Regions from separate parts of the Vibrio diabolicus genome, predicted to be linked through region 1. Evidence: predicted binding sites of a transcription regulator. Region 1 holds the regulator's gene; each other region holds the start of a gene.

Region 1 (7,586 bases):
TGTATAAGGACTGGGGGTTAAAGCACCTAGCAGATAAGGAATATCACGAATCTATCGATGAGATGAAACATGCCGATCATCTGATTGAGCGTATTTTGTTTCTGGAGGGCTTACCGAATCTACAAGATTTAGGCAAGTTGATGATAGGTGAAGACACTAAAGAAATGCTCGAGTGTGACTTAAAGCTTGAAATGGCCGCTATTCCAGATTTAAAAGATGCGATTGCCTATGCTGAAGACATTCGAGACTATGTGTCTCGCGATCTGTTTCAAGATATTCTTGAAGATGAAGAAGAGCATGTTGATTGGCTAGAGACGCAACTTGGCTTGATTGAAATGTCTGGCATTGAGAACTACCTCCAAGCGCAATACGTAGACGAAGAGTAATAACGTCCAGGATTTTGCGTACTTCAATTGTAAGAAGAAAAGAGCACCTGACTCGAAAATCAGGTGCTTATCCCCGCTATCTGGTCTAATCTCTTTTATTATCGGCTTTTTAAGGATATTGCTCGCAATCTTGCCTATGAAGTTTGATTTCTATCCGATAGAATTTATGCCCCCTTACCTAAAAATAAAAAAGAGAAACGTCCATGTCTGAAGACAATCGCCAAGCAGCCACTCCAGAAGAAGAACATCGCCAAAAAGCATTGGATTACCATGCTTATCCAACTCCAGGGAAGATTGCTGTCGAATTAACAAAGCCTGCGGAAACGGCGGGTGATCTTGCCCTTGCTTACAGCCCAGGTGTTGCAGAACCAGTGCGTGAAATCGCACAAAACCCTGATAACGTGTACAAGTACACAGCGAAAGGCAACATGGTTGCTGTTATTTCTAACGGTACCGCTATTTTAGGTCTAGGTAACCTAGGTCCACTTGCATCTAAGCCAGTAATGGAAGGTAAAGCGTTACTGTTTAAACGTTTTGCAGGTCTTGACTCGATTGATATTGAAGTTAAGCATCGCACGATCGATGAATTTGTTGATACTGTTGCAAGCATTGCAGACACCTTTGGTGGTATCAACCTTGAAGATATTAAAGCACCAGATTGCTTTGAGATTGAAAAGCGTTTAATTGAGCGTTGTGATGTACCAGTATTCCACGATGATCAGCACGGTACTGCGATTGTAACGGCGGCAGGCATGCTGAACGCGATCGAACTTCAAGGTAAGAAGCTTGAAGACTCAACGATCGTTTGTCTTGGCGCTGGCGCTGCAGCCGTTGCGTGTATGGAGCTGCTGATTAAATGTGGTGCAATGCGCGAAAAAATTTACATGCTGGATCGTAAAGGTGTGATCCACACTCGTCGTGATGATCTTAATGAATACAAGCAGCTATTCGCAAACAACACGGACAAACGCACATTAGAAGACGTGATTGAAGGCGCGGATCTGTTCCTAGGTGTATCTGGTCCAAACCTATTGCCAGCGGAAGCGTTGAAGCTGATGGCAGATAAGCCAATCGTATTTGCATGTTCGAATCCAGATCCTGAAATTAAGCCGGAACTTGCCCACGCTGTTCGTGATGATTTGATCATGGGGACTGGCCGTAGTGATTACCCGAACCAAGTAAACAACGTATTGTGTTTCCCATTCATCTTCCGTGGTGCTCTTGATGTGCGCGCAAGTGAAATCAATGATGAAATGAAACTTGCAGCCGTTGAGGCGATTCGTGAGCTAGCAAAAGAGCCTGTACCTGAAACTGTATTGAAGGCCGCAGGCGTCGATAAGCTTGAGTTTGGTGCAGACTACATCATTCCAAAACCAATGGACTCACGTTTACTGCCACGTGTTGCAAAAGCTGTGGCTCAGGCGGCAGTTGATTCAGGTGTTGCTCGTATCGAGATGCCTGAAAACTACATGGCAGAGTAATATATCTATTAGATGTGATGTACAGAAAATGGGACGCAATCGCGTCCCATTTTTTATATCATTCTTTTGGCTCGAGATAAGAATTGCTATCTGAAGCCTCCAGTCTCGCTTTTTACTCTTCGTCAAACGACTCAAATTCGATGCCCATTTCCGTCATCAGTGCTTTTACTTCTGTTGGAATATCATCTGGACGGTCTTTACGAAGGTCTTCATCTGTTGGAAGTGGCTGACCTGTGTACGCGTGCAAAAATGCTTCGCATAGTAATTCACTATTGGTTGCATGGCGTAAGTTATTGATCTGACGGCGAGTACGCTCATCAGTTAGCACTTTTAAAACTTTTAGCGGGATAGAGACGGTAATTTTTTTTACTTGTTCGCTTTTTTTGCCGTGCTCTGCATATGGGCTAATGTATTCGCCATTCCAGTCAGCCATTGCACACCTTCATTTATGTAATCGGTTAAAAATAATTTAGGTGCTGATTTTAGCTGCATTTACCGCCATAAGCAAAGACATATAGACGTCTAGAAGTGTTGACGTCTCATTTTTTGACGAGTAAAGTGAACAGAACAGCAAAGGAAGCGTGTTGATCACTTTATTTTACTCATTAGATATAGCGCATTCCTATTTAGAAGTCATTACCCGTGAAAGGATACACCCATGAGCTCTCGCAAACCTGCGACCATTGCAGTACGCACTGGTATTGAATCAGACAGCCAATATCACGCTGTCGTTCCACCTATTTATCTTTCCACTAACTATGGTTTTCCTGCTTTTGGTGAAGTACCTAAGTATGATTACACGCGATCTGGAAATCCAAACCGCGGACTGTTGGAAAGTGCGTTATCTGAACTCGAGTCTGGAAAAGGAGCGGTTGTCACGAATTGCGGTACGTCGGCATTAAATTTATGGGTGTCCGCTTTTCTTGGCCCTGATGATCTCATTATTGCTCCTCACGATTGTTATGGCGGCACCTATCGTCTTTTTAATACCCGAGCCAACAAAGGTGATTTTAAGGTTCAGTTTGTCGATCAATCAGACGAGCAAGCTTTGGATGCAGCATTAGCACAAAAACCAAAACTCATCTTGTTAGAAACCCCATCAAACCCTCTGGTTCGCGTGGTGGATATTTCTGAGACTTGTGAAAAAGCGAAGCGAGTTGGGGCATTGGTCGCGGTGGACAATACCTTTTTGACACCCGTGTACCAAAAGCCTTTGGACTTGGGCGCAGATTTCGTCATTCACTCCACAACGAAGTATATCAACGGTCATTCAGACGTGATTGGTGGCGTGATCATCACCAAAACAGAAGCGCATGCAGAAGAGCTTGCATGGTGGGGCAATTGTATTGGCGCAACGGGCACACCTTTCGATAGTTACATGACACTGCGAGGTATTCGTACACTTGGTGCTCGCATGCGAGTGCATGAAGAGAGTTCACAGCAGGTACTGGCTTATCTCCAGAAGCAAGCGTTAGTTAAAACCATTTATCATCCAAGCCTGCCGGAGCACCCGGGTCATGACATTGCTAAAAAGCAGCAAACTGGTTTTGGCTCTATGCTGAGCTTTGAGTTTGCCGGTTCGTTTGAGCAGTTAAAAGTGTTCGTTAAAGAGCTCCAACTGTTTTCATTGGCTGAGTCATTAGGTGGAGTTGAAAGCTTGATTTGTCATCCGGCATCCATGACGCATCGCGCTATGGGAGAGGAAGCACTTGCAGAAGCGGGGGTGTCGCATCAACTATTGCGTTTGTCTGTCGGCTTGGAAGATGCACAAGATCTCATCACAGATTTAGAGCAAGCATTCGCTAAAGCTGCCCAACAATAGGAGACGATAATAATGACTTTACAACGTCAGCTGCATAAGTTTGGTGGCAGTAGCTTAGCAAACCCAGAATGCTATTTACGCGTTGTGGATATTCTTAAGGAGTATTCGACGGAAAATGATCTTGTGGTCGTCTCGGCGGCAGGAAAAACCACTAACCGCTTGATTGAGTTCCAGGAAGGGCTAGACAAAGATGGCCGAATCGCGCATGAAGCACTTCAAAGCCTAAGGCAGTTCCAAACGGAGCTAATAGAAAACTTGTTGGAAAATGAAGTACAAGAAGAACTATTAGCGTTACTGCATGATGAGTTCAGTACCTTATCTGAGCTGACAGCACCACTCACTGGCGCGCAAAAAGCCGCGGTACTAGGACACGGAGAAGTTTGGTCTGCTCGCCTATTGGCCGCGTTATTATCTCAACGTTCTATCCCCGCTGTTGCACAAGATGCACGAGCGTTTTTACGTGCGGAAGCCGGGACTCAACCTGAAGTTGATCGCGCTCGTTCATATCCTTTGATAAAAGAAGTTCTCGCGCAACACAATCATAAACGTGTGGTAATTACTGGCTTTATGGCTCAGAACGAGGCGGGCGAAACCATTTTACTTGGTCGTAATGGCTCTGACTATTCTGCAACTGTCATTGGTGCTCTGGCTGAAGTGAGCACAGTCACCATTTGGAGTGACGTTGCCGGTGTCTATAGTGCCGATCCGCGTTTGGTGGCAGACGCGTGTCTGTTACCGTTACTTCGATTGGATGAAGCCAGCGAACTCGCCCGTTTAGCCGCCCCAGTCCTACACAGTCGTACACTTCAGCCTGTGGCGCAAAGTACTATGGATCTCAACCTCAAGTGTAGCTATCTGCCGGAATCGGGCTCTACTCGTATTGAGCGTGTCTTAGCGTCTGGCCGTGGCGCTAAAATTATTACCTCGCTGGATGATGTTTTATTGGTGCAGCTGTCTTTCATGCATGGGCACGACTTCGAAAAAACACAGAATGATGTATTACAAGCGTTGCAGCGAGCGCAATTGGAGCCATTGGCATTTGAGGCACAGCCCGATCAACACACGTTGCGCTTGGCGTATACCGCAGAAATTGCCGGTGGCGCACTGAAACACTTACAAGAGCTTGCGGTTGAAGCGGAGATTAAGCTCAAAGAAGGCTACTCTCTCTTAGCGGCGGTAGGCGCTGGCGTTACGAAAAACGCCAACCATTGTTTTGGTTTTTATCAGAAATTAAAACACTCTCCGGTTGAATTTATTTCTGAAACTGAGTCGGGGCTGAGTTTAGTCGCCGTTTTGCGTCGTACTGATACCGAAGTGTTGGTTCAAACGATTCATAGCCAGTTGTTCCAAGCGCAAAAGCGCGTGGCGGTGGCTTTATGTGGCAAGGGCAACATTGGTTCTAGCTGGTTAAATTTATTTGCAACTCAAAAAGGTGAACTCGAAAAACGTCATGGAATGAGCTTTGACCTTGTAGCGGTCGTGGATAGTCAAACCTACTGGTTCGATGAGCAAGGTATTGATGCAGCAAGTGTTGCTGAACGATTTGATGATGAAGGCCTAGCAAACGATGGGTCTTGGTTGACTCACTTAGGAGCGCTAAAAAATTACGATGAAGCCGTAGTGCTTGATGTGACAGCGAGCAAAGACTTAGCTCAGCGCTATGTAGAAATTGCGCAGCAGGGCATTCATTTGATTTCCGCTAACAAAGTGGCGGGTTCGGCTGATAGCCAGTATTACCATCAGGTTCAAGATGCATTCGCTAAAATTGGTCGTTATTGGCTGTACAACGCGACGGTTGGTGCGGGGTTACCAATAAACCATACCGTGCGAGATCTACGTGAAAGTGGGGATGAGATCGTTGCTCTATCGGGTATTTTCTCTGGGACGTTATCATGGTTATTCCAACAATTTGACGGCTCAGTACCATTTAATGATTTAGTCGACCTCGCTTGGCAGCAAGGTTTAACAGAACCTGATCCTCGTTCTGATTTAGATGGTTCAGATGTGATGCGTAAGCTGGTTATCTTAGCTCGAGAGTCTGGTCTCGATATTGAGCCGGGCAGCGTTAAGGTTGAATCTCTAGTACCAGAAGAATTAAGAGAACTTAGTATCGATGACTTCTTCGATAACGGAGGGCTGTTGAGTGAAATACTGCAAGAGCGCCTGACAAAAGCACAGAGAAACGATCAAGTGCTTCGCTACGTTGCGCGTTTAGAAAAAAATGGTAAAGCGACGGTGGGAGTAGAAGCGTTATCTCGTGAACATGCGCTCGCCAACCTTCTGCCGTGCGACAACATTTTTGCCATTGAAAGTAAGTGGTACAAAGATAACCCACTCGTTATTCGAGGGCCTGGCGCAGGAAGAGAAGTGACAGCCGGCGCGATTCAATCCGACCTCAACCGATTAGCCGGTTTATTCTAAAGTTGCGAGATACCTAAAACCCTGGAACCCGACCAGGGTTTTTTATTTTTCCTTCAGTGCCATACTGAAGTATCGGCTTGTGATAAGTGGTGAAATAACGTTCAAGTAATAACTTGAACTATCCTCATTATTAACTTGAGAAAAATTCATAATTACAAGGTTGACATTAAATCGTATTCAATACATTCTGTAGACATATAGACGTCTAAACGTCGATTTAAGGAATTTGTTTTCGTGGCGGAGTGCCACAGGGAGAGTAAGATGGGATACACGCACGCAGGCCATATTGACGCCTTGAACCAGAATATTGCTGAGTTGTCAGACAACATCAATGTATCATTTGAGTTTTTTCCACCAAGCAGCGCGAAGATGGAAGAGACACTCTGGAATTCAGTGCACCGTCTTAAAACGCTCCAACCTAAATTTGTTTCTGTGACTTACGGCGCGAACTCTGGCGAGCGTGACAGAACGCACTCCATCATTAAAGAAATCAAAGCAACAACCGGATTGGTTGCTGCTCCTCACCTCACTTGTATTGATGCGACTCGCGAAGAGTTGATTAATATTGCCGATGATTACTGGAATAATGGCATTGAAAATATCGTTGCTCTGCGTGGTGATATTCCTCCTGGTGGCGGTGCGCCTGACATGTATGCCTCGGATTTGGTTGAGTTGCTGAAATCACGTCACGATTTTGATATCTCAGTTGCCGCATTTCCTGAGGTTCACCCTGAAGCTAAAAGTGCGCAGTCTGACTTATTGAACCTAAAACGTAAGGTTGATGCTGGCGCAAACCGTGCAATTACTCAGTTCTTTTTTGACGTCGAGTCTTACCTTCGTTTCCGCGATCGCTGTGTGGCGGCAGGAATTGATGTGGAAATTGTCCCTGGTATTTTGCCAGTGTCGAACTTTAAGCAAGCCTCTCGCTTTGCTGCGCAGAACAATGTGAAAGTACCAGGCTGGATGAGTAAACAGTTCGAAGGCTTGGATGATGATCCGGTGACTCGTCAGCTTGTAGGAGCAAGCCAAGCTATTGATATGGTGCGCGTACTTAGTCGTGAAGGCGTTAAGGATTTCCACTTCTACACCCTAAACCGTGCAGAGATGACTTACGCTTTATGTCATACGCTAGGCGTTCGTCCTCGCGCTGCAGTAGGTGCATAAATCGACCGGGTTTCAAAAAGACAAAAGGCTTGCCGAGTGGCAAGCCTTTTTCGTTGTCTCAAAGTAAAAGGAAATTAACCAATCACTTCAAGTTCTGTTAGGACTTCTTCAGCCCAAGTGATCCACGTTTCACGTAACAGTAGGTTACGACGAAGCGTTAAACGCTCTAGGCGAGCTTGTTTGTCTAAAGTTGACGGCGTTGCGTAGTAAGCCGCTTCAATTTCTTTGTAGTGAGAAACCAGTTTGCGAGACTCTTCAACCAGTTCGGCGAGTTGATCACGGAAAGGTGTTGATGGTTGAACGGCACATGCC
Region 2 (7,586 bases), 210 kb from region 1:
CCACAACTCACCTCGATAAATCAAATAAAAAAGCCCCCGCATTTGCGAGGGCCAGATCATAGCATCAGTTAATTACGGAGTGTGTTTTTTCTTGATGGTGGCATGGTAAGCGTGCCATGTACCGTAGCCTAGAATTGGCATGGTAAACAACATTCCGATCCCGTAGGTCGCAAAGCCGATAAGAATACCGCCGCAGATGATCGCCGCCCAAACAATCATCGCTGGAATGTTGGATTTCACCGCATTAAAGCTAGTAAATACAGCGGTCATCATATCTACGCGACGCTCCATCATGAGCGGAATAGAAAAGGCTGAAATGCTAAACACCACACAAGCCAACACAAAACCAACCAAAGAGCCGATGACAAGGAAGGGTAGGAACTCACTTAAAGGTGCCCCTTGAACAGAAGGGTAGAGTGCGTGAAGTAGAGCGGCAATGCGCATCCAAAATATCATACACACTGCGAGTAACACGGCGAATGCCCATTGAGATGTTGAGTTACGACCGATCGCTTTCATGGAATGGAACAAGCTAGCTTTGTGTCCGCGCTCTCTCTCCCAACTGGCATCATACAAGCCAAGCGCGAGAAACGGACCGATTAACATGTAAACAATCAAACTGGGCATGACGACCAAGTGTGTGCCTTGCCACTGTACGAGCAAAACAATGCCTATGGCAGCTGCCATAAAACAGATGCCATAGAAAGCACTAATAAGTGGCATTCGCACGAAATCATGCAGACCTAATGCGAGCCAATGAAAAGGTGCAGAAAGATTGACCGTATTGCACGGTATGGTTCTGGCGTATTCGTTGTCTGGCACTTCCTTTCGCTTGTTGTGGAAGTCCGATGGATTAACAGTTCGAGGCATAACTCCTCCTTGATTTATTCCCACATTATCCGCTTATACCAACTGACAGCGGTTTTTGTTCAGTCAAACTTGAAGCGACTTTTTCAAGTTTACATCTGAGCATTGGCTTAGTTTGGTATCGGCCATAAAGATGCCTGACTCATGTCTTTACTTAAGTGTTGCTTCCACAGTCGCCAGCATCCGACGTCTCTATTTAAATTGTAATTAACAATATTTTAACTATTGGCGGAGATGGGATAATTTACAAATAATTGCTTAAAATTTATTCGGTATAAAAATGAGGGAGAAACAGGACTGCTTTGTGGGGCAGAGCGGTATGAACCGAAATGGCTGGATAAAAGTTGCTGAAAATAAAAAGCCCCCGCCATAGGCGAGGGCTTGATTGATTCTTGCTTGGCTTGATTATTTGATGCCAGCGAAATCGCGTAGAAGTGCAGCTTTGTCTGTCGCTTCCCACGGGAATTCTTCACGACCGAAGTGACCGTAAGCCGCTGTCTTCTTGTAGATAGGTTGAAGAAGGTTAAGCATTTCTTGTAGACCGTATGGACGTAGGTCGAAGAATTGACGAACCGCTTCAATGATGATGTCGTGAGATACTTTCTCAGTACCGAACGTTTCCACCATGATAGACGTTGGATCAGCAACACCGATTGCGTAAGAAAGTTGGATCTCACAACGGTCAGCCATGCCTGCCGCTACGATGTTTTTCGCTACGTAGCGTGCTGCGTATGCTGCACTACGGTCAACTTTTGATGGATCTTTACCAGAAAACGCACCGCCACCGTGACGAGCTGCGCCGCCGTAGGTATCTACGATGATCTTACGACCAGTTAGACCACAGTCACCCATAGGACCACCGATTACAAAGCGACCAGTTGGGTTGATGAAGAAGTTTGTTTCTTTGTTGATCCACTCAGAAGGTAGCACTGGCTTAATGATCTCTTCCATTACCGCTTCACGCAGGTCTGAAGTTGAGATTGAATCACAGTGTTGAGTTGAAAGAACAACCGCGTCGATACCAACGATGTTACCTTGATCGTATTGGAACGTTACCTGAGATTTTGCATCAGGACGCAACCAAGGTAGTGTGCCGTTTTTACGAACTTCTGCTTGCTTTTGAACAAGACGGTGAGAGTAAGTAATTGGCGCTGGCATTAGTACTTCAGTTTCGTTACAAGCGTAACCAAACATAATGCCTTGGTCGCCTGCACCTTGTTCTTTAGGGTCAGCTTTATCAACACCTTGGTTGATATCTGGCGACTGTTTACCTATTGTGTTTAGTACCGCACAAGAATCTGCATCAAAGCCCATATCTGAATGTACGTAGCCGATTTCACGAACGGTTTCACGAGTTAACTCTTCGATGTCTACCCATGCTGAAGTCGTGATTTCACCACCCACCATTACCATACCGGTTTTAACGTAAGTCTCACATGCAACACGAGCCTTTGGATCTTGCTCTAGAATCGCGTCAAGAACCGCATCAGAAATCTGGTCTGCAATTTTATCTGGATGACCTTCTGATACTGACTCAGAAGTAAACAGGTGCTTAGCCATGTTAGCTCCACTATATCTGGTTTAAAACTGGGGAATGATAAACTCTCCAGCGCAAATTAATACTAATTTTTGTAGGTGTATCTACATCTAGACGTCTATTCTAAATTTGATTGCTCGAATTACAAGCTCTTTTTTGGTTTTTGTTATAACCAAACGTTTGCCTGATTTATTGATAATTTTAAGAACTTCGAACGATTTGGCGCGAAAGGTGCAATATTTGTGAGGTTTTGGGCTGGAAAACGTTTGCACACCTAACAGGGCTTTGAGAGAATTATGACCTACTTTTCGTTTCGCTTAATGTACTCAGGAGCAGACATGTCGTCTCGTAAACATCTTGCCAATGCAATTCGTGCTCTAAGCATGGATGGTGTTCAACAAGCTAACTCAGGCCACCCAGGCGCACCAATGGGTATGGCTGATATCGCTGAAGTTCTTTGGCGCTCTCACCTAAACCACAACCCATCAAACCCAGAGTGGGCCGACCGCGACCGCTTCGTGCTATCAAACGGTCACGGCTCAATGCTTATTTACTCTCTACTGCACTTAAGCGGTTATGAGCTATCTATTGATGATCTGAAAAACTTCCGTCAATTGCACTCAAAAACCCCAGGTCACCCAGAGTACGGCTACGCGCCTGGTATCGAGACAACAACGGGTCCTCTTGGCCAAGGCATCACTAATGCTGTTGGTATGGCTATCGCAGAGAAAGCACTAGCGGCACAGTTCAACAAAGAAGGTCACGACATCGTTGACCACTTTACGTATGTGTTCATGGGTGACGGCTGTCTAATGGAAGGCATCTCGCATGAAGCATGTTCTCTTGCTGGGACATTAGGTCTAGGCAAACTGATCGCGTTTTGGGATGACAACGGTATCTCTATCGACGGTCACGTTGAAGGTTGGTTCTCTGACGATACACCTAAGCGTTTCGAAGCTTACGGCTGGCACGTAATCCCAGCGGTAGACGGTCACGATCCTGAAGCAATCAACGCAGCGATTGAAGCGGCTAAAGCGGATCCTCGTCCGACTCTAATCTGTACTAAAACAATTATCGGTTTCGGTTCTCCTAACAAGTCTGGTTCGCACGACTGTCACGGTGCGCCATTAGGTCACGATGAGATTCAAGCGGCTCGCGAATACCTAGGTTGGGAGTACGGTCCATTTGAAATCCCTGCAGATGTTTACGCTGAGTGGGATGCAAAAGAAGCAGGTGCAGCGAAAGAAGCGGCTTGGAATGAAAAGTTCGAAGCATACGCAGCAGCTTACCCTGCAGAAGCAGCAGAGCTTAAACGTCGTCTAAACGGCGAACTTCCAGCGGAATGGGAAGAACAAGCGAACCAAATCATTGCTGATCTTCAAGCAAATCCAGCGAACATTGCATCACGTAAAGCATCGCAAAATGCACTAGAAGCGTTTGGTCAAATGCTTCCTGAATTCATGGGCGGCTCTGCTGACCTAGCGCCTTCTAACCTGACCATGTGGTCTGGTTCTAAGTCTCTAGAAACGGATGACTTCTCTGGCAACTACATTCACTACGGTGTACGTGAATTCGGTATGACTGCTATCATCAACGGTATCGCATTGCACGGTGGTTTCGTTCCTTACGGTGCGACATTCCTAATGTTCATGGAATACGCGCGTAACGCAATGCGTATGGCTGCGCTGATGAAAATTCAGAATATCCAAGTGTACACGCACGATTCGATCGGTCTTGGCGAAGATGGCCCAACTCACCAACCTGTTGAGCAAATGGCATCTCTACGCGTAACGCCAAACATGAGCACATGGCGTCCATGTGACCAGGTTGAGTCTGCCGTAGCATGGAAACTAGCGATTGAACGTAAAGATGCACCAACAGCACTTATCTTCTCTCGTCAAAACTTAGCGCAACAAGATCGTACAGCTGAGCAAGTAGCGAACATCGCGAAAGGTGCATACATCCTGAAAGATTGCGAAGGCAAGCCAGAGCTAATCCTTATCGCAACAGGTTCTGAAGTTGAGCTAGCAGTAGAAGCTGCGACTCAACTAACGGCAGAAGGTAAGAAAGTACGCGTTGTTTCAATGCCATCAACGGATGCATTCGACAAACAAGACGCCGCTTACCGTGAAGCAGTATTGCCATCAGACGTAACAGCACGCATCGCTATCGAAGCGGGCATCGCAGACTTCTGGTACAAGTACGTTGGTTTCGATGGTCGCATCATCGGCATGACGACATTTGGTGAATCTGCACCTGCTGGTCAGCTATTCGAGATGTTTGGCTTCACGACTGAAAACGTAGTGAACACAGCAAAAGAATTGCTAGCGTAATTGCTAGATTGTCTCAATAGTCGAACGTAAAGGACGACTGTTAGATAATAAAGTTGGAAAGGCCATCATTGCGATGGCCTTTTTTGTTTTTTGTCAGGTTTTCCAACCTTGTGGAATGCTTTGGTGAATACAGTCTAAAAGTACGGATAAGCGTAATGGCGGTCTTCCTGCAGGCGTATAGCAGTTAATGGAGATGGGCTCTGAAAGCCAACCTTCTAAGCAAGGTGTGATTCGACCCGGATGATGTTTCTCGTAGCCGCTTGCTGTCCAAGTTGGCAGCAGTCCTATACCATGACCATTCGCGATGCTGTCGATCTGCATTGCGATGTTGTCGCTGTATAAGCGACTCACAAATGGTTCTAAAAAGAACTCACCGTGTTGGGGGTGTGTGAGCATCAATCCATTTTCTTGTACCGAGCCAAAATCGATCCACGGATGCGCTTCAAGCTCTTTGGGGTGCAGGATCGAACCGTGCTTATCAAGATAAGCTGGAGAGGCAAAGGGCGTGTAACGAAATGAGCCTAATACCTCTTTGCGCCAATCGAGATCTTTACGCTCACCGAGCCAGATGAACAAATCTGGGTCATGGTGCGCTTCAGAAAAGTCACTGGTAAGTTGGACCCTAACGTCAGGATTATCGGCAAGAAAACCGTTGAGCACACCACCTAGCCAACTTCTAACTAATGCTGTGTGACAAACAATATGTAGCGGCCCTGAAACTTGGTTTGTTAAACCTTGAAGCGCGTCATAACTCTCTTCACTTAGCTCAAGAATCTGGCGACTGTAGTGGGCAAAAATTTCTCCCGCTCTTGTCAGAACTAATCGGTTACCTTGTCTTGCGGTTAGAGCCTGACCGAAATCTTCTTCTAATTGTGCCAAGCGACGACTCAGCGTTGATTTAGGCTGGTTAAGGGCCTTGGCAGCGGCGGTCAAACTCTTATGCTGATTGAGCGCATCAAAGGCTCGAATTGATGCTAAGTCGTGCATATTTCATTTACTCCTTACTGCGTTATGCACGGGTTCCATAAATGGGAAGAACCGTTCCATAACTCTCACTATGCATCTCATTCTATTTGTGAATAATTTACTTTCGAAAATAATAATCATTATCAATTATGGAGATGTAGATGTCTACTCTTAGACTGCCAGTTATTACTGCAACTGGTATTTTAGCCTTCGTCAGTGTCCCTCATGTGTTTGCCAATGATGCAGTTTCTAAAATGGAAACAGTGGTTGTAACTGCATCAAGTTATGAGCAATCTCAAGCGGACGCGCCTGCAAGTATTAGTGTGATTTCACGTGAGGAGTTGGACTCTCGTTATTACCGCGATGTGACTGATGCACTAAAAAGTGTGCCTGGTGTTGTCGTGACAGGCGGTGGTGACACTACCGACATCAGTATCCGTGGTATGGGCTCCAAATACACTTTGATACTGGTCGATGGTAAACGTCAAAGCACACGTGAAACTCGTCCAAATAGTGACGGCCCTGGTATCGAACAAGGTTGGTTGCCTCCTCTTCAAGCGATTGAGCGAATTGAAGTTATCCGTGGTCCAATGTCGACGCTTTATGGCTCTGATGCGATTGGTGGTGTAATTAACGTGATCACGCGAAAAGACGCGATGGAGTGGACAGGTAATGTTCAGCTAGGCACGGTTCTGCAAGAAAACAGTCGCTCGGGCGGAGAGCAGAGCGCGAATTTCTTCGTCAATGGGCCGCTAGCCGAAAATCTATCTCTCCAAGTATACGGTCAGTATACCGCAAGAGAAGAAGACGATATTGAATACGGTTATGAAGATAAAGATATGCAAAGTATCTCTTCAAAACTGACCTACCAGATTAATGACCGCCATTCTGTGCAACTAGAGGGTGGCACATCGGCACAAAGTCGTCGCGGTAACGTTGGCCTTTCCGTACCAACGACGGGTTGCCGAAGAGGTTGTGAGGATTCACTCAACGAATATCGTCGTAATTATGTAACGCTAAGTCACAATGGCGACTGGGACTCGGTTGGCATCTCAGATACTTACTTACAACGTGAAGAGAGCGAAAACAAATCTCGTGAGATGACGATCACCAACACCACATTCAAGTCGAGCTTAGTGACTGGAATTGGAAACCATACGCTGACGACTGGTGTGGACGCCACTCATGCAGAGCTTGAGGATTTCACCTCCAACAAAGCGTCATCGAAGACCGAAACATCGAATACGCAGTGGGCTGTTTTCATTGAAGATGAATGGAGAATCGCCGATCCGTTTAGCGTTACGCTTGGTGGTCGTCTAGATCATGACGAAAACTATGGCGCGCACTTTAGTCCGCGTGTCTATGGTGTATGGCGAGTTGACCCGTCTTGGACTGTGAAAGGCGGTGTGGCAACAGGTTTCCGTTCTCCGCAATTACGTGAAATTACTCCTGGTTGGGCGCAAGTCAGTGGCGGCGGTAATATCTACGGTAACCCAGACCTTGACCCTGAAACGTCGCTAAACAAAGAAATCAGTGTCTTGTATCAAGGTGACTCTGGTTTAGATGTCTCTTTGACTGCGTTCCATAATGAGTTCAAAGACAAGATCACACGTGTTGTTTGCCCAGATACCATCTGTACAGATGGACCAAACCAATGGGGTGCAGATCCAACGTACCGCATTAACGTGGACGAAGCGGTCACACAAGGTATTGAAGCGACCTTAGCATCGCCATTAACGGAAACCATTTACCTCAGCTCGAGCTACACATTTACTGACTCAGAGCAAAAAACAGGTGAATACAAAGGCATGCCGCTGCAGCAGCTACCAAAGCATCTGTTTAATGTGGATGTAACTTGGCAAACAACAACAGATCTAGAAAGT
Region 3 (7,586 bases), 730 kb from region 1:
GTCGCTATGCCTTTCCAGAGTAAGAGTAGGGCACTCATGCTTTTTTGATATTGCTCGGCAATCACAGAACGACCCATTTCAATCGACTTACCCATTTGATCGAGAAAGCGTTGGTCATAGTTGAACAAGGTGCGCGAATACAATCCTTCTACGCCATATTTCGCCAATAATTGATCAACTAATCCAAGACGGTAAGCACCTACCATGCATTGGTTCTCACGATCCCAAACAAATAGGTGCAGGTAATCATGATCGAAATGATCGATGTCTATCGCTTGTCCAGTCCCTTCGCCAACTTGACGGAAATTATGTTCTCGCAAGCGGCCAATTTCATGCAGGAGAGATGGGATCTGCTGCGCGCTGGCGCAATACACGTCGAACTCGCCATTTTGAAGCAATTGGGTTTCTGTCGGTAAGCTGTGCAGCTCTTCAAGCAATTGGCCTATGGGTAACCCTGCCGCAATAGGTAAGAGATCATTGTCTGAGACCGTTTTCTGAGTGGCACTTACATCGCGGTTAAGCAGATAGGTGTTGAGCCTTAGATAATTGACGATCTGATCATCATTGAGGTTATTGAGTTCTTTAAACTTGATTGCTTGCCCAAAGGACAACTCAATGGTTTTTGCGCTCTTGTTGAGCAGCTCTCTTCCTAACATCAAGGTGCGTAAAAGAGGGTGGATTTTACCTGCCATGTAGAAGCGTTTTGAGTTCTGCCCACGAATGAAGACGGGAACAGTGGCGGCTTTGTTCTTACGAATTAACGCACTGACACTGCGGCTCCATTCTTTGTCTTCTAAACGCTGTTGTTTGGCATCCACCAACTGCGACACTTCACCCGCAGGGAAAACCAATAACAAGCCGCCATTCGCAAGGTGTTTGTTGGCTGCTCTGAGGGCCTTCATATTCGATTTGACGGCGTCTTTGCCTTCGAATACGTCGACACCAATAAAAAGTTGGTCGAGCTCTGGTACGGTTTTTAGGTACTGATTCGCTAAAATTTGGATATCGTCTCGTATCATCAATAGTAGCTCGGCGAGAATCACGCCTTCAACACAACCGAGAGGGTGATTCGCCACAATGACGGTTGCGCCTTGCTTTGGCACTGCGTCGAGCGAACCATGGGCAATGCGATAGTCGATCCCCAAAATATCCAGCGTAAATCGCAAGAAAGTTTTGGTATCCGCATTCACGGGGCGTTGGGCGTAGAATTTATCGAGCTGACTTAAACCCGTTGCCCATTCTGCAACGTTTTCACCAATGCCGAACGGCGTTTTACGAGGGAGACGAAAAGGGGTTGAACTATCCATATTTACCTCAGCATACAAGTGGCTGATCGGATAGTAGAAATTACAGATGACAGTTCAGAGGCAAATCCATGAGCCTTTGGTGACAAACTGGTGAAGCTTTGTTGACCAAAGGCGAGGGGATAGGGACGTATTAGCGTTACGTTTTGTCGCCAGCAAACATCAGGATACTCAGAGAGTTGAGCGTTTCACCGAGACTTTCTAGTGAGCTCAAGACCTGTTTGGTCGGCTCATTATCTAGCAGAATGCGACCATCAAAGCTTTTCCCTTCGCATTGATCTTCATCGCACATACCCGCTTGGGGGGCTTGTGTTGAGTTGTCATCCATTACTAAGTCGTCAGTACTCAAACAAGCCGTTGAGACAAATAATCCGCTCAGAACTACCAGCCATTTTATTTTCAACATAATCTTAAAAACCACAATGAAACACTGTTCAATTGTAATTTATTCTATTCACCATTTCGAACGACATGACAAAAACTTGGCTTTAGGTCGCCATTTTCTGGCCATAGTTGAGCTATGTTATCGATACGACGAATTGTTACTTTTGGCGAAATTAGGAGGATGAATGGAGAAGATTTCCAATAAAGCGTCAATATGGCTCGGGCTGTGTCTGATAATTGGTTTAGGAGTATTGGGCTTTTTTATTCAGCAAACGGCAGTCAAATACAAAGCCTATGAACGAGTGGTAACGGTGAAGGGATTGTCTGAACGAGAGTACTCTGCCGATACAGTGATCTGGCCAATTCAGTTCACCTTAGCGAGTAATGATATGGGGGCTATGTTTGATGACATCGATCAGCAAACGCGTTTGATTCTGGATTTCTTAAGTGCCAAAGGGCTCCCTGAAACGAGCGTTTCCCTTTCTTCTCCTGCTGTCATTGACCGAAAAGCACAGCAATACGGGAGTGAGCAAGATATCGAGTTTCGTTATTTAGCCTCGCGGACCGTTACGGTTTATAGTCAAAGTGTTGATGTGGTTCGAGCGGCAATTAATGAGATTGGTGAGCTAGGAAAACAAGGCGTACTGCTGAATCAGGACCCGTACGCGAACCGCATTGAGTACAGCTTTACTAAGCTAAATGATGTAAAGCCAGACATGATTGAAGAGGCGACCAAAAACGCCCGCGAAGTGGCGCAAAAGTTTGCGAAAGACTCACAGAGTTCACTGGGTAAGATCAAACGTGCCACGCAAGGGCAGTTCTCGATTTATGACCGAGATAGCAACACGCCTTACATTAAGAAAGTACGAGTGGTCTCAACCGTTCAGTATTACTTATCGGATTAAAATAATAGTCAAAAAGCCGCTCATCGTGTGAGCGGCTTTCGATAAGACGAGAGCTATAGGATAGGATTGATATCTTGCTCTGTATGCTCACCTTCGACCACATCAACAGGTGTGTAATGTTGATAAATCAGGAAGCCATCTTCTGATGTTTCATGGTTATCTGGTGTATCAACATACGCGGTACAGGTGTACCCAATACTGTAGGTGCCTGGGCCAATGTAACCAAACTCGTAGCTGTAGGTTGTATTACCTTCTTCGTCTTGCGATTCATTCACGTTAGCTACTGCAACTGGCGCTTGGAGTGGTTCCATCGCGCCCATATCGCCCATGGTTGAGCGATCCATCGAACCTGCGTAAAGATAGACTGAGTGAACGGCAGGAACGTCATTTATTGCATTTGATGCTGCACTGTCTGCTTCACACGCTTGATACTGAATTTCACTGACTTCACCACCGATATGACCTGATTCTGATGCGTTTACTAAGCTTACCGCATTAGAGTTCATGTTCATGTAATCTTTGCCTGTTGGATCTGCCAGGCCTTTACGCAAATCAAACTCGACAACATAGCTATTATGACCAGTATGAACTTTTACATACTGACCTTTTTGCGAAAACTTCAAGCGACCTTGATCGCTCGTATCTGGTTTAAAACCAAAACAGCTGCCTCGGCTAGGCACAACTAAGCCTTTGATGTTGCCGTCTGTCTTCTCTACGTATGACAGCGTTGTATCGTTTAATTGTTTGCCGTCTTTAGCGTACACACACATAGCATAATCACCAGGAGCGATGTCTTGCTCGCTAATGATCGTTTTAGCGTTACTTCCCTGATATTCCATTAGATCAACTTGGTGTAGTGCTCCATTGTCACTAACATCTAACAGAATATGTTCTCCAGTTTGTTCGCCAGTTTCTGGGTCAAATGGTACAAGGACAACATCTTTAAACGCTAAGACGACTTTGTTGGCATCGTCGACAGGCGCATCGGAAACGCTGAGAGAAAAAGTGGCTGCTTCTGTATCGGATGAAGAGTCGTCGCTACCACAGCCCGTCAATAAAAGACCGCCTGAGATGGCAAGTAAAGGGTAGGTATATTTTTTCATTATGATCTCTTGTTTACACTGCTGATAAATGTAAAAGGCTAGTCTCAAAGTCGAGAAGTGATGTCATTGTATTGTGATAGAGAGGTCAATCTTCAATGGCGTTATATACAAGTCCTTTTTTATAAAACTAAGTTCTTAACTGTGATGAGGGGAGTTTGATAATAGTCAAGCTGGCTTGTTTCTTATGAGCGTAAGTTAGTATGACTTACTGCTAGAAGGAATTAGTATCATGGCATACAAGCACTTTATTAGAGAACTACTGGGTTTAGCGATTGTTGTCTCTGTCGTCTTTGGCGTTTTAGGTGTGATGTTAGAGCTCTTTGCACTGACGGCACTCTGGGAGCATCAGCAAGCGATAGCCGATGTATTCTTCCATGAATCTCTCTACTTTGTCGTATTTTTAATCCCACCATACTTCCTTTGGAAGTTGATTAACCGCCCTGAATTGGTTTCTGCGGACCAAGCTTATTTAGCAATGAGATTAGAGGCTGAAAGTCGACAATAAGCCGATTGAGTGAGGAGTGAAAAGAAGAGGCTATGAGAAACATCAGCCTCTTTCCTATCTGATTAGTGAGCAAAGTATTCGTTGCTTTATTGATTAAAAAGCTGCTTCTATTGTGCCTTTGAACGTACGATCGAGATAATCACGAATTGCTTGAGATTGGTAAATAGAAACGAATTTTTTATACGCTTCATTATTTTTGTCTGCGTCACGAGTAGCGATGACCATGACGGCCAGCGGTGCGTCTTTTGCTTCAAGATAGATACTTTGTTTCTTCGGGTCTAAACCAGAAGACATTACGTAGTTCATTGTGATCGCAGCCGCGTCTACATCATCCAATGTTCGTGGTAACTGGGCGGCATCTACCTCGACAAATTCAAACGACTTTGCATTTTTTGTAATATCAGTTAGGGCGGCTTTGTGGCCAACACCTTGTTTAAGCTCAATTAAACCTGCATTGGCGAGTAGCAATAGACCGCGACCACCATTAGTTGGATCGTTTGGAATTGCTATGCGTGCATTGTTTGGAAGCTCTTGCAATGAGCGATACTTGTTAGAATAAAGTCCCATGCGCATCAGAATGGATTGACCAATCGACACTAATTGGGCGTCATGACTATTGTTGAAGTTGTCTAAAAATGGTTGGTGCTGATAGCTGTTAATGTCGATGCTACCATCGCTAAGCGCGGCATTGGGTGTCACGTAATCAGAAAACTCGATGACTTCTACATTCAAGCCTTGCTTCGCTGCTTCCTTCGCTACTGCTTCAACTACTTGAGCATGAGGCCCTACGGTTGCTCCCACTTTAATGATAGAGCCATCTTTTTCTCCACAAGCACTTAAGCCAACTACTGCCGTGAGAACCAAAGCTAGTTTCTTTAGGTGACAAATACTTTTCATTCTAACTCCATTTTTACTTTAGACGTCCATACGTTTACATGTCCATCCTATCAGAAGTCGAAAAAGGGTCAATGGTTTAAATAGCGAGCAGACATTTTGTTTCTACGACTATATAGAAAGATTGGTAATAAGCGAAAAGAAAGAGAGGGTAGAATCGAGGAAGATGATAAGTTTGAAGTTGTTGAGGATATGAGCAACGAATTACTACACCCACAACTGTACCCAAAGTCAGCAGACACAAAAAAGACGTAGTAGGTACTAACCTGCTACGCCTTTCAAAATTTGGTGGCCCCTCGCAGACTTGAACTGCGGACCAATCGATTATGAGCGAAGGTCTGACGCAACCTCACTGCACAATCAACATAGAAACCCTGCCCCGACTCACCCCGAAATCCACCAGCAAAATCACATCACCTGATTACCCGCATGATTTTACTGACGTCGCCGACGGGAAATCCGCCGAACCTATATCACCGCCGCCACCGTCGAGAAAATGTAGAAAACTGTGTTGGAAAGACAGGAACAGTACCGGAAAAAGACAGGAAAAATCCCTAGGCGTAACAAGCAGCAAAACGAATTTATATTATTGAATTGTAAGAGCCCTTACTGGATTCGTCCGGTAGGGGCTTTCTTATTTCTAGCTCAATGAAATAAAGGAGTTTCTATGAACCAAGCCAAAAACAGCAGGAAGAATGCAGGAGTTGATACATCTAAAACCACGCCAGAAGGCAATCCATTCTCTACCATTCTCGAAACAGGTGAAGCACCCAAACTAGGAGCAAAGGCCAAAGGAAAAATCCTCTATGAAATTGCTCAACATAATGAGGACAAGCAGCTCTATTTTCGAATTGCCGGACAAAGTGGTGGGGCAGGATTGCATTCAAAACACTGGGTTCCACTTAACGAACTGTTCCAGTTGATCGAATCTCAAGGTGATAACCCGTGGAAAAGTCAGGTCTATAAATCCCTATATCCTTCAGGTTCAGCCAATAACCAAGGTTTCTGTGCCTCAATAGTTAGAGACTTAGGTCTAGCCAAAAAGTCCGAATCATCAATTTATCTTCACGTACTAGGCGACGAATACCAACAACTAAAAGCAGAGCTATTAGCGCTCGCAGACAAGAAAACAAAATAACCCTTCCATTTATCGTCGTTGATGTCGTACCGACGACACCGACAACAATCACTATCAAATTCTGCAATCAGTAAACCTAATAAGGAAATGTAGTAATGAAAAAACTACTAATCAGTGCGTTAGTTCTAGCTAGCTTTGGTGCATCAGCAGGTCTATTTAGTTCGGATACAGATGATGCAATCCAGACAATTAAAGAAGGCAGCCCAGATGGTTGCCCTTACGTAATAGGGGACATGATCGACTCAGCATTCACCAATGAAACTTGGAAATCAGGTAAAACCAAATCGGGTCGAATCTTCGTGGATATTGAAGGTGATGTGAATTTCCGCAATCAAGAGCAGAAAGCATTTATGCAATTCGAAGTTGATGGGGATGAGTTCTGGCTCAATACATTGAAGCTAAATAACCAGTACCAAAGTCAGATGATGACTCGTAGCTTCGCAAATCATCTATGCGATTCAGTTAAGTAAGTTGGGACATTAAATCACTAAGGGCAGTATCGATAGGTATTGCTCTTCTTTACTTCCCGAAGGAGCAAACATGCAAAGCAAAACCTTTTCACAATCATCATCCCAATCCAAAAAGAACACAGGTATTCGTGCAGCGAAAATAGGTGCTGCTCTCGGAGCTAGATTCGGTCCATATCCATATTCCGTATTAATCGGTGGTATAGCTGGCTTCGTAATTGGTGTTGTCGCCGACGAGGTTATAGATGATTGACGGGCAAGCTAGGTGAGCAGGGGATAACCTCTGCTTTTTTTGTTGTTGTAGATAGATTAGCTCTGACTAATAACTCGCATTCAAAGTGATGTTTGTCACACAAAAACTCTTTTAAAAAAATAATTTCTCGAACAGTACCTTCTCAAAAGGCTTAAAACAGCGGCTAATTAACATCTGTAACGTGATTTTACATTCTTTTAACTGGTTGAATTTTACACCCCTCGTTTAAAGGCTTTTTAGAGCCTTCCAGCTATGTTTCTTTTTTTTCAACCCATTTTCGAACGCTTTTTATAGCTTGAATTTAGCGCTGTACATCTCGTTTACATAAGCTTCAAAAGCTTAAATCTTCGTGTTGTTATAGCAGCCATGGACAGAGGTAACCCATTGTTCATTAGGCTCTTTAACAATTTGGAAAGTAACGCTCTACGACTTTTGAATGTTGATTTTGCAACTTAATGGGTAGCTGAATGGCTGCCTATTGCGATGCTGAATTAAACCGCATTAATTTCTATTGATAACTTAGGAGAGAATGATATGAGTCTATTTGAAAAACTAAATGCACAGGCTGAAAAAGTAGCTAACTTCAAAGCGCAGATTCCTAGTAACGCATTGTCGAACATGATGCCGTCAGAT

The links. The regulator MetJ, encoded in region 1, represses methionine synthesis genes. The targets are predictions, from matches to a motif close to TTAGACNTNTANANGTCTAA.
Region 2: the regulator MetJ is predicted to act here: its motif matches at 2,507-2,526, upstream of metK (methionine adenosyltransferase).
Region 3: the regulator MetJ is predicted to act here: its motif matches at 5,117-5,136, upstream of FR741_RS13515 (MetQ/NlpA family ABC transporter substrate-binding protein).

Annotation. Positions count from the first base shown of each region.
Region 1 covers NZ_CP042451.1:337,446-345,031, forward strand. The annotation lists gene bfr (bacterioferritin) at 1-386, shown strand, start outside; gene FR741_RS01665 (malic enzyme-like NAD(P)-binding protein) at 590-1,867, shown strand; gene metJ (met regulon transcriptional regulator MetJ) at 1,980-2,300, opposite strand; gene FR741_RS01675 (O-succinylhomoserine (thiol)-lyase) at 2,526-3,689, shown strand; gene FR741_RS01680 (bifunctional aspartate kinase/homoserine dehydrogenase II) at 3,702-6,110, shown strand; gene metF (methylenetetrahydrofolate reductase) at 6,372-7,274, shown strand; gene FR741_RS01690 (PadR family transcriptional regulator) at 7,349-7,586, opposite strand, start outside.
Region 2 covers NZ_CP042451.1:544,563-552,148, forward strand. The annotation lists gene FR741_RS02675 (SprT family zinc-dependent metalloprotease) at 1-4, opposite strand, end outside; gene FR741_RS02680 (DUF2189 domain-containing protein) at 73-870, opposite strand; gene metK (methionine adenosyltransferase) at 1,273-2,427, opposite strand; gene tkt (transketolase) at 2,743-4,737, shown strand; gene FR741_RS02695 (LysR family transcriptional regulator) at 4,831-5,724, opposite strand; gene FR741_RS02700 (ligand-gated channel protein) at 5,865-7,586, shown strand, end outside.
Region 3 covers NZ_CP042451.1:2,865,808-2,873,393, reverse strand. The annotation lists gene FR741_RS13540 (lysophospholipid acyltransferase family protein) at 1-1,307, opposite strand, end outside; gene FR741_RS13535 (hypothetical protein) at 1,444-1,710, opposite strand; gene FR741_RS13530 (SIMPL domain-containing protein) at 1,874-2,593, shown strand; gene FR741_RS13525 (DUF4382 domain-containing protein) at 2,647-3,696, opposite strand; gene FR741_RS13520 (hypothetical protein) at 3,926-4,201, shown strand; gene FR741_RS13515 (MetQ/NlpA family ABC transporter substrate-binding protein) at 4,295-5,098, opposite strand; gene FR741_RS13510 (hypothetical protein) at 5,763-6,233, shown strand; gene FR741_RS13505 (hypothetical protein) at 6,329-6,703, shown strand; gene FR741_RS13500 (hypothetical protein) at 6,774-6,953, shown strand; gene FR741_RS13495 (hypothetical protein) at 7,488-7,586, shown strand, end outside.